Linked DNA regions of Variovorax sp. PBL-E5. The main gene of each other region encodes a partner of the protein of the gene in region 2 in a complex. Links are inferred from orthologs where the notes say so. Each region holds a gene or a part of one and is shown on either strand. Other genes may lie near its edges.

The links. Proteins that work in one complex are often made in the same cells at the same time.
Region 1: the proteins of pnp (region 2) and WDLP6_RS20030 are in contact, whole or in part, in a cryo-EM structure (PDB 9QH0), measured with the Escherichia coli proteins. The link is inferred for Variovorax sp. PBL-E5 from one-to-one orthologs.

The regions. Positions count from the first base shown.
Region 1 is NZ_LR594671.1:4,106,532-4,111,145, reverse strand. Bases 238-3,785 are described here. They hold WDLP6_RS20030 (Rne/Rng family ribonuclease), read right to left. Parts: upstream 3,435-3,785; coding sequence 438-3,434; downstream 238-437. Outside these bases: WDLP6_RS20025 (RluA family pseudouridine synthase), read left to right, coding at 3,977-4,614. UniProt on the Escherichia coli protein: Endoribonuclease that plays a central role in RNA processing and decay. Required for the maturation of 5S and 16S rRNAs and the majority of tRNAs. Also involved in the degradation of most mRNAs.
Region 2 is NZ_LR594671.1:3,355,045-3,359,767, forward strand. What follows is about bases 678-3,708. They hold pnp (polyribonucleotide nucleotidyltransferase), read right to left. Parts: upstream 3,342-3,708; coding sequence 1,014-3,341; downstream 678-1,013. Other genes in these bases: WDLP6_RS16295 (NAD(P)H-quinone oxidoreductase), read right to left, coding at 678-931; rpsO (30S ribosomal protein S15), read right to left, coding at 3,560-3,708. Also shown: more of WDLP6_RS16295, read right to left, coding at 1-677; more of rpsO, read right to left, coding at 3,709-3,826; WDLP6_RS16310 (pyridoxal phosphate-dependent aminotransferase), read right to left, coding at 3,941-4,723. UniProt on the Escherichia coli protein: Involved in mRNA degradation. Catalyzes the phosphorolysis of single-stranded polyribonucleotides processively in the 3'- to 5'-direction. Also involved, along with RNase II, in tRNA processing.

The DNA.
Region 1 (4,614 bases), 750 kb from region 2 along the record:
GCAGTGTAACGCTTTACTACTATTGGCAAGAATTTGAACACATCATGAAGGCGCTGTGTTGTGAACAAAAGCCGTACATCTTCCGATAAATGATGTGCGCCGTCCCTCTGTAAGGTGAGTTCAGAAGACTCCTTGTGCGGCGCAACATCTTCGCCGAGATTGTAGTCCTTTTGTATGACAATATGTTAACGCTTCTGGGCCAACAAGTGTTGTAGAGATGCGGCGTTTTGCATTCTTGTGACTTAATGCTGCGGCCGAGCCTGCTGCAATGCAGCAAGAACGTACCGATACGCGTGAATTCAAAAGGTTACACAGGAGACTGTGATGCCAAGGACGGTGCCGTGGCGTGTCAGGGTGGCCTGGCGCGACCCCTTGCACCGGTTGGCGTATCTCGGCGCCGGCGCAAAAAAGGAGGCGCGATGGCCTCCCTTTTTTCCTCAGTGACGCGTCGCGTCGTCCAAGGGTTGCTCGAACGGCAGCAGCATCGTGCTCAGGTCGCGTCGAGTTTCGACGAGGACGAGCGGGCCTTCGTCCACCACGATCATCGGCGGACGCTCGCGAGGCACATGAGCAGGCTTGGGTTCCGCCGCAATGGCGGCGCGAACCTGCGCGACCCGGTCGGCGTCGGAATTCACCCAATGCAGCCCTGAGCCTTCGGCGACCTGGGCGAGTTCATCGATCGGCAGTTCGAAAGGCTGGACCTTGGGAAGTGCGCGCGAGGTCGGCGCCTTGAGGTCGACCACGATGGGCGACGAGGGCGACGAGGGCGACGAAGGCATCGCGGGTCGTTCGGCGCGTGCGGCAGGTTGCTCAGTGGCCTGAGCGTCGCTGGCAGAGCTCGCTGCGAACGCTTGTGCGGTGGTTGCGTCGGCCTCCTCGCGCGGGCTGCGCTCGCGGCGGTCACGTCCGTAGCGATCGCGCGAGCGTCCGCGGCGTTCGTCGCCGTCCTTGCGCGGTGCAGAGACGCCCGCATCCTCTTCGTTCGCGGCAGTGCCGACGGCGCCGGCGTCGTGTGGCTGTGCGTCCGCAGGTTCTTCGATGGCCCGCGGCGCAACGTCGCTGCGTCGCTCGCGACGTCCCTCATTGCGCTCGCCGCGAGGGGCGCGCTCCTCGCGTGCATTGCGGGCGCCGCGGTCTGGGGCCGCGCCGTCCTGCAACTGCGATGCGTCGCCGTCGATCTCGCGTGCGGCGTCGGTAGTGCCTTCGCGTGTCGCATCGGCGTTGCGCTCACCGCGTTCCCGGCGCTCTCCGCGTCCACGCGGCGTACGTTCCGCTGGTGCGGCGCCTTCATCGCCGGCGAACGCCACGGGGGCAGTGGTGCGCGCGTCGAGCTGAGCCTCGCCCGATTCCTGCGGTGCAAGACGGGCTTCACCGTCGCGGCGCTCGCCGCGACCCCGGCGTTCGCCGTCGCGCGGGCCGCGTGCTTCGCGCGGCTCTCGTGGCTGGGCATCGCTGCGAACTTCGCGTCCCTCGCGACGCTCGCCGTCGCGGCGTTCACCTGATCGGCCGCCCCGGCGTTCGCCGTCGCGACCATTGCGGCCCTCGCTGCGACCGCCGCGGCGCTGATCGCCGTCGCGCGGGGCGCGGGCCTCGCCATCACGGCCTGGTCGGCCTTCGCGGCGTGGCTTCGGTGCCTCGACGGGAATCGCGACCGGCGGCGTCGGCGCAGCTGCAGGCGCAGGTGTGGCAGCGAACAGGCTCTTGAGCCAACCGATGAAGCCCGTTTCGGCAGCTTTGTTGGCGGCGACGGGCACAGGCGGCGTTGACAGGGGGGCAGGCGCAACGGCCGGCGGACGCGGGGCTTCCTGCTTGGGCGCGACGATGGGCGCGGGCGCATCCGGCAACACGCCCTTGATCACCGGCGTCTGCTTGTTGGTCGGTTCTTGCGAGCGCCGCGTGACCGAAGTGGGGTCTTCGATTTCGTCGGCCATCTTGTAGCTGGCCTCGATATGGTCGAGGCGAGGATCGTCGTGCTTGAGCCGCTCCAGCTTGTAGTTGGGCGTTTCGAGCGTCTTGTTGGGCACCATCAGCACGGTCACGCGCTGCTTGAGCTCGATCTTCGCAATCTCGGGACGCTTTTCATTCAGCAGGAAGGACGCGACTTCGACCGGCACCTGGACATGCACGGCCGCCGTGTTGTCCTTCATGGATTCCTCTTGAATGATTCGCAGGATTTGCAGTGCGCTCGATTCGGTGTCGCGGATGTGGCCAGAGCCGCCGCAACGCGGGCAGGGGATCGAGGAGCCTTCGCTCAGCGCCGGCTTCAGGCGCTGACGGCTCATTTCCATCAGGCCGAACTTGCTGATCGAGCCGAATTGCACGCGGGCACGGTCTTGCCGCAGCGCGTCACGCAAGCGGCTTTCGACTTCGCGGCGGTTTTTCGATTCATCCATGTCGATGAAGTCGATCACAATCAGTCCGCCCAGGTCGCGCAGGCGCATCTGGCGGGCCACTTCGTCCGCGGCCTCGAGGTTGGTGCGGGTGGCCGTCTCCTCGATGTCACCGCCCTTGATGGCGCGGGCGGAGTTCACGTCGACCGAGACGAGCGCTTCCGTATGGTCGATCACGATGGCGCCGCCGCTGGGCAATTGCACCGTGCGCGCGTAGGCCGACTCGATCTGGTGTTCGATCTGGAAGCGGCTGAACAGCGCGGCGTCGTCGCGGTAGCGCTTCACGCGTGCCGCGTGTTCCGGCATCACGTGCGCCATGAACTGCTGCGCCTGATCGTAGATGTCGTCGGTGTCGATCAGGATGTCGCCGATGTCGTGATTGAAGTAATCGCGGATGGCCCGGATCACCAGCGACGACTCCTGGTAGATCAGGAACGCACCCTTGCCGCCCTTGGCCGCGCCGTCGATGGCGGCCCAGAGCTTGAGGAGGTAGTTCAGGTCCCACTGGAGTTCGGGCGCCGAGCGACCGATGCCCGCCGTGCGGGCGATGATGCTCATTCCCTTGGGATATTCGAGCTGATCCATCGCCTCCTTGAGTTCGGCGCGATCATCGCCTTCGATACGCCGGCTCACGCCGCCGCCGCGCGGGTTGTTCGGCATGAGCACCACGTAGCGGCCGGCCAGCGAGATGAACGTGGTCAGCGCCGCGCCCTTGTTGCCCCGTTCTTCCTTTTCGACCTGGACGACCAGTTCCTGGCCTTCCCTGATCGCGTCCTGGATCCGGGCCTGGCTGGCCGAGACCCCCTCTGCGAAGTACTGCTTGGAGATTTCTTTGAAGGGCAGGAAGCCGTGGCGATCTTCGCCGTAGTCCACGAAGCAGGCTTCGAGCGACGGCTCGACGCGCGTCACGACCGCCTTGTAGATATTGCCCTTGCGCTGTTCGCGTCCTTCGATTTCGATTTCATAGTCGAGGAGCTTCTGCCCATCGACGATGGCCAGGCGGCGTTCTTCGGCCTGCGTGGCATTGATCAGCATCCGTTTCATGATGCGTTGTCCTTATATCTGTTCGTATCGCTCTACCGGTCCATGACGGACCTAACGATGCACGGACGACGCTCGCGAAACGAAGGAATTGCCGCTGTGCCCTGGCTGCTGTGGTGGCATCGGCGCGTGGCGCGTCGATGCCATCGAGTGTCAACTCAATAGCAGACGGGGTGGGGGCGCATGGATGGGCGCGAGCCCGATGTGGTGCTGATTCGCCATGTCTTCCATGGCGCTTGGCGCAATGGTGGCGCGTATCGCCGATGACTCAATAGCCCGGGTCGCCGGCAGCAGCCAGCGAAGGCACAGTTGAATCAGCAGCATCAACACAAGGTACTCGCTTCGATCCGCCGGCAGCTGGAGCCTGCAGGCTGGGTATTCCGTATCGGTGTTTCGTGGGCGTCGGCTTGACTTGGGTGCAGGGCCTGCCGCCTTGCGCGCTTGCGCGTGGCTTGCAGGCCCAACGCCAAAGCGGCATCGACCTCGCAACGCTTCCCGCAGTGCTCTAAACTTCTGATTAATCAAGCACTTACAAGACCGCGCTGGTGAAAAACATTATAGGTGCGAAGCCAAGTCCCGCGGCAGCAGAAGTTCGCTTCCTGACGGTGGATGGGGAATCCGCGGGTCAGAGGCTCGATAACTTCCTGTTTAAACAGCTGAAAGGCGTGCCCAAGACCCATGTCTACCGGATCATCCGGTCGGGAGAGGTGCGCATCAACAAGGGGCGCGCGCAGGCGGAGACACGCCTCACGCCCGGCGACGTATTGCGGCTGCCGCCGGTGCGGACATCGGCACCGGCGCAGGCGGGAGGCCAGCCGCTGGCGCCTGCTCGCGAATTCCCGGTGCTGCTGGAGGACGAAGCAGTGCTCGCGATCGACAAGCCGGCCGGCGTCGCGGTGCACGGGGGCAGCGGCGTGAGCTCCGGGGTGATCGAGCAATTGCGCGCCGCCCGTCCAGCCGCGCGTTTCCTGGAACTGGTCCATCGGCTCGACCGCGAGACTTCGGGCATCCTGTTGGTCGCCAAGAAGCGCAGTGCATTGACTGCGCTGCAGGAACAGTTTCGCGAGCGCGAGACCGGCAAGACCTACCTGGCGCTGGTCGAAGGGCGCTGGCCCGCGAACAGGAAGGTGCTCGATGCCCCGCTCGCCAAATACCTGCTGCCGGGCCCGAACGGAGCCCCCGA
Region 2 (4,723 bases):
CGCTCGGCTCGCCGCCGGCAGCGAAGCTGCTGTGGACCACGGGCTTGACCGCGCCGCTTTCGAGCAGCGGCCAGACCTTCTCGCGCAACGCCTTGGCGATCGAGCCCTTGAAGGCGATCGGCCGCGGACGCAAGGTCGAGCCGGTGACCGTGAGCCGCTTGCGCAGCACCATGCCGGCGTTGAACTCGCTCTTGACGCCGCCCTGCACCGCGATGATCACGAGGCGACCGTCTTCGGCCAGGCATTCGATCTCGCGCGCGACGTAGCTGCCGGCGACCATGTCGAGCACGACGTCTACACCCTTGCCGCCGGTGAGGCGCTTGGCCTCCGCGACGAAATCCGCGGTCTTGTAGTTGATCGCATGGTCGGCACCGAGCTTGCGGCAGGCTTCGCACTTGTCGTCGCTGCCCGCGGTGACGATCACGGTGGCGCCGAGCGCCTTGCCGAGCTGGATCGCCGTCACGCCGATACCGCTCGAGCCGCCCTGGATCAGCAGCGTCTCGCCCTTCTGCAGGCGGCCGCGTTCGAACACGTTGCTCCAGACGGTGAAGAAGGTCTCGGGCAGCGTGGCCGCATCGGCATCGCTCCATCCCTTGGGCACCGGCAGGCATTGCGCGACGGGCGCCGCGCACAGCTCGGCATAGCCGCCGCCGGCGACCAGCGCGCACACGTGGTCGCCGATCTTGAATCCAGCATCGGCCATTGCCTTCGCGTCGCCCGACACGATCTCGCCGGCCACCTCGAGGCCCGGCAGGTCGGAAGCGCCCGGCGGCACCGGATAGTTGCCGGTGCGCTGCAGCACGTCGGGCCGGTTCACGCCGCTCGCGGCCACGCGGATCAGCAATTCGCCCGCGCCCGCGACCGGCGCAGGACGTTCCACCACGCGCAGCACCTCGGGGGCACCGAACGATGTGATTTCAATGGCTTTCATGGTTTTTCCTGGCAGCGCCCGGCGGGCGGAAATCGCTGGTTCCACGACGCGCGGCGGCGTTGCAGCCGCCGCGCGCACCTCATCAGGATTGATGCTCGCCGCGATGGGCGTCCTGCGGCAACGGCTGTTGCTCAACCACCTGCTCGGCCTGTTGTTCACCGCCGCGCTCGTTGTTGTTCTCGAAGCGCGGTGCGCGCTCGGGACGCGGCGGACGATCGCCACGGTCGCCACGGTCGCCGCCGCGATCACCACGGTCGGAACGCTCGCGACGCTCGCGGTCTTCGCGCGGCGGACGGTCGTTGAACTCCATGCCGGCCGGACGCTCGGTCAATGCCTTCATCGACAGCTTGACGCGGCCCTTCTCGTCGGTCTCGAGCACCTTGACCTTGACGATCTGGCCTTCGCTCAGGTAGTCGGTCACCTTCTCGACACGTTCGTGCGCGATCTGGCTGATGTGCAGCAGACCGTCCTTGCCGGGCAGCAGGTTGATCAGCGCGCCGAAGTCGAGGATCTTGGTGACCGGGCCTTCGTAGACCTTGCCGATCTCGACTTCCGCCGTGATCTGCTCGATGCGCTTCTTGGCCATCTCGGCCTTCTCGGGATCGGTCGAGGCGATGGTGATGGTGCCGTCCTCGTCGATGTTGATCTGCGTGCCGGTTTCCTCGGTCAGCGCGCGGATCACCGAGCCGCCCTTGCCGATCACGTCGCGGATCTTCTCGGGGTTGATCTTCATCGTGAACAGGCGCGGCGCGAAGCTCGAGACCTCGGCCTTCGCCTCGCCCATCGCTTCCTGCATCTTGCCGAGGATATGCATGCGCGCTTCCTTGGCCTGCGCCAGCGCGACCTGCATGATTTCCTTGGTGATGCCCTGGATCTTGATGTCCATCTGCAGCGCGGTGATGCCGTTGGTCGTGCCGGCCACCTTGAAGTCCATGTCGCCCAGGTGATCCTCGTCGCCCAGGATGTCGGTCAGCACCGCGAAGCGGTTGTCTTCCTTGATCAGACCCATCGCGATGCCGGCCACGTGCGCCTTCATCGGCACGCCGGCGTCCATCATGGAGAGACAGCCGCCGCAGACCGAAGCCATCGACGAGGAACCGTTCGACTCGGTGATCTCGGACACGACGCGGATGGTGTAGGGAAACTCGTCCTTGCTCGGCAGGCATGCCACGAGCGCGCGCTTGGCCAGGCGGCCATGGCCGACTTCGCGGCGCTTGGTCGAGCCCATGCGGCCCACTTCGCCGGTGGCGAAGGGAGGCATGTTGTAGTGGAACAGGAAGCGGTCTTCGTATTCGCCCATCAGCGCGTCGATGCGCTGCGCGTCGCGTTCGGTGCCGAGCGTGGTCACGACCAGCGCCTGGGTTTCGCCGCGCGTGAAGAGCGCCGAGCCGTGGGTGCGCGGCAGCACGCTATTGCGGATCTCGATCGGACGCACGGTGCGCGTGTCGCGACCGTCGATGCGCGGCTCGCCGGCCAGGATCTGGCCGCGGACGATCTTCGACTCGATCGCGAACAGCAGGTCGTTGACCTTGCCGGCGTCGAAGGGCTCGCCGCTTTCCTTGAGCGCGGCCATCACGCCGGCGTTGGCTTCGCGCAGCGCTTGCGTGCGGGCCTGCTTGCTGCGGATCTGGTAGACCGCGCGCAGCTTCTCTTCGGCCAGGCCCTTGACCTTGGCGACGAAGGCTTCGTCTTCGGCCGGCGCCTTCCAGTCCCAGACCGGCTTGCCGGCATCGCGCACGAGTTCGTGGATCGCATTGATCGCGATGTTGGCCTGCTCATGGCCGAACACCACGCCGCCGAGCATGATCTCTTCGCTCAGTTGCAGGGCTTCGGACTCGACCATCAGCACGGCGGCTTCGGTGCCGGCGACCACGAGATCCATCTGCGAATCCTTGCGCGCGGTCTGGCCGGGGTTCAGCACGTACTGGCCGTTGATGTAGCCCACGCGCGCGGCGCCGATCGGGCCGCTGAAGGGAATGCCGGAGACCGACAGCGCGGCGCTCACGCCGATCATGGCGGCGATGTCGGCATCGACCTCGGGGTTGAGCGACAGCGTGTGGATGACCACGTGCACTTCGTTCAGGAAGCCTTCGGGAAAGAGCGGGCGGATCGGGCGGTCGATCAGGCGCGAGGTCAGCGTCTCATGCTCGCTGGGCTTGGCTTCGCGCTTGAAGAAGCTGCCGGGGATCTTGCCCGCGGCATAGGTCTTCTCGATGTAGTCGACGGTCAGCGGAAAGAAGTCCTGGCCGGGCTTGGCGGTCTTGGAGGCGACCACGGTGGCCAGCACCACGGTTCCTTCGATGTCCACGACCACGGCGCCACTGGCCTGGCGGGCGATCTCGCCGGTTTCCAGCACGACGGTCTTGTCGCCCCATTGGAACGACTTGGTGACTTTGTTGAAGAGGCTCATGTTTAGCTCCTGTTTTGGATGGCGGCCAACCTGTGCGGATCACAGGCCCCGCGGGGGCTGAAGCGCTTTCCAGAACACGATGCCATTCCAGAGAAGCTCGGTTCGAACTTCGATGGAATGACACAGCTTCGCTCTGTCTGGCACTCCGGAAACGATTCGCGAAGTAAAAAACGCCTGAGCTAGCGGACTAACCCAGGCGTTCTTGCATGCGATTCGGCTTACTTGCGCAGACCCAGCTTGGCGATCAGCGCGGTGTAGCGGTCGGCGTCCTTGGACTTCAGGTAGTCCAGCAGCTTGCGACGGCGGCTCACCATGCGCAGCAGGCCGCGACGACCGTGGTGGTCCTTGGCGTGCGTCTTGAAATGCGGGGTGAGTTCGTTGATGCGGGCGGTCAGCAGTGCGACTTGCACTTCGGGACTGCCGGTATCGTTGGCGGCTCGGGCGTTGTCCTTGACAACTTCGGCCTTGATGGAGGCTGCGATCATTGGTTTTTCCTTGTTCCGGGATATTTGACTTGCGGTGTGCGCTGGAACTGCACGCACCGTGCGCTTGGCGGATGCAAAGCCTTGGAATTATAGCTCGAAGGATGGCCCGCCTCTCTAGTGCGCAAGTAACCAGCGTTTGAGGCGGTCGACGCCTTGCACCAGGCGCTCAGGGTCTTTCGATGCAAAGCACCAGCGCAGCCAGCCCTGCGCCTCGGGCGCGAAGGCATTGCCGGGGGCGAGGCCGAGGCCGGCCTCGGCGACCAGGCGCTTGGCGACCGCCAGCGAATCGCCGAAGCCTTCGAGCTCGAAGAACGCGTACATGCCGCCGCGGGGCGGCTGCACGCGGATACGGGGCATGTCGGCCAGCAGCGGCACCAGAGTGTCGCGGCAGGCCTTGAGGTGCGCGACGACGCGCGGCGTGATGTCCTCGCTGTGGGCGAGCGCGGCGACGCCGGCGCGCTGGGTGAACACGCTTGCGCACGAGGTGTTGTATTCGATCAGCTTGCCCATGGCGTCGACCAGCGCCGGCGGCAGCACCAGCCAGCCGAGCCGCCAGCCGGTCATCAGGAAGCTCTTGGAGAAGCTGTGCGCGACGACAAGCCGGTCATCGGCTGCGGCGACATCGAGGAAGCTCGGCGCGCATCCGTTGGCGGTCGACTCGAAGTACAACCGCTCGTAGACCTCGTCGGCCAGGATCCACGTGCCCGTGCGGCGGCAGTGCGCGAGGATCGCTTGCTGCTCGTCGCGCGTGAGCGTCCAGCCGGTCGGGTTGTTGGGCGCATTGACGATCAGCAGCTGGGTCGCGGGGCCGATCGCGGAAAGCAGGGCCTCGAGATCGAGCGTCCAGCGCCCATCCCCCGGCACCAGCGGCACGCAGCGCACGCGCGCACCGAGGAT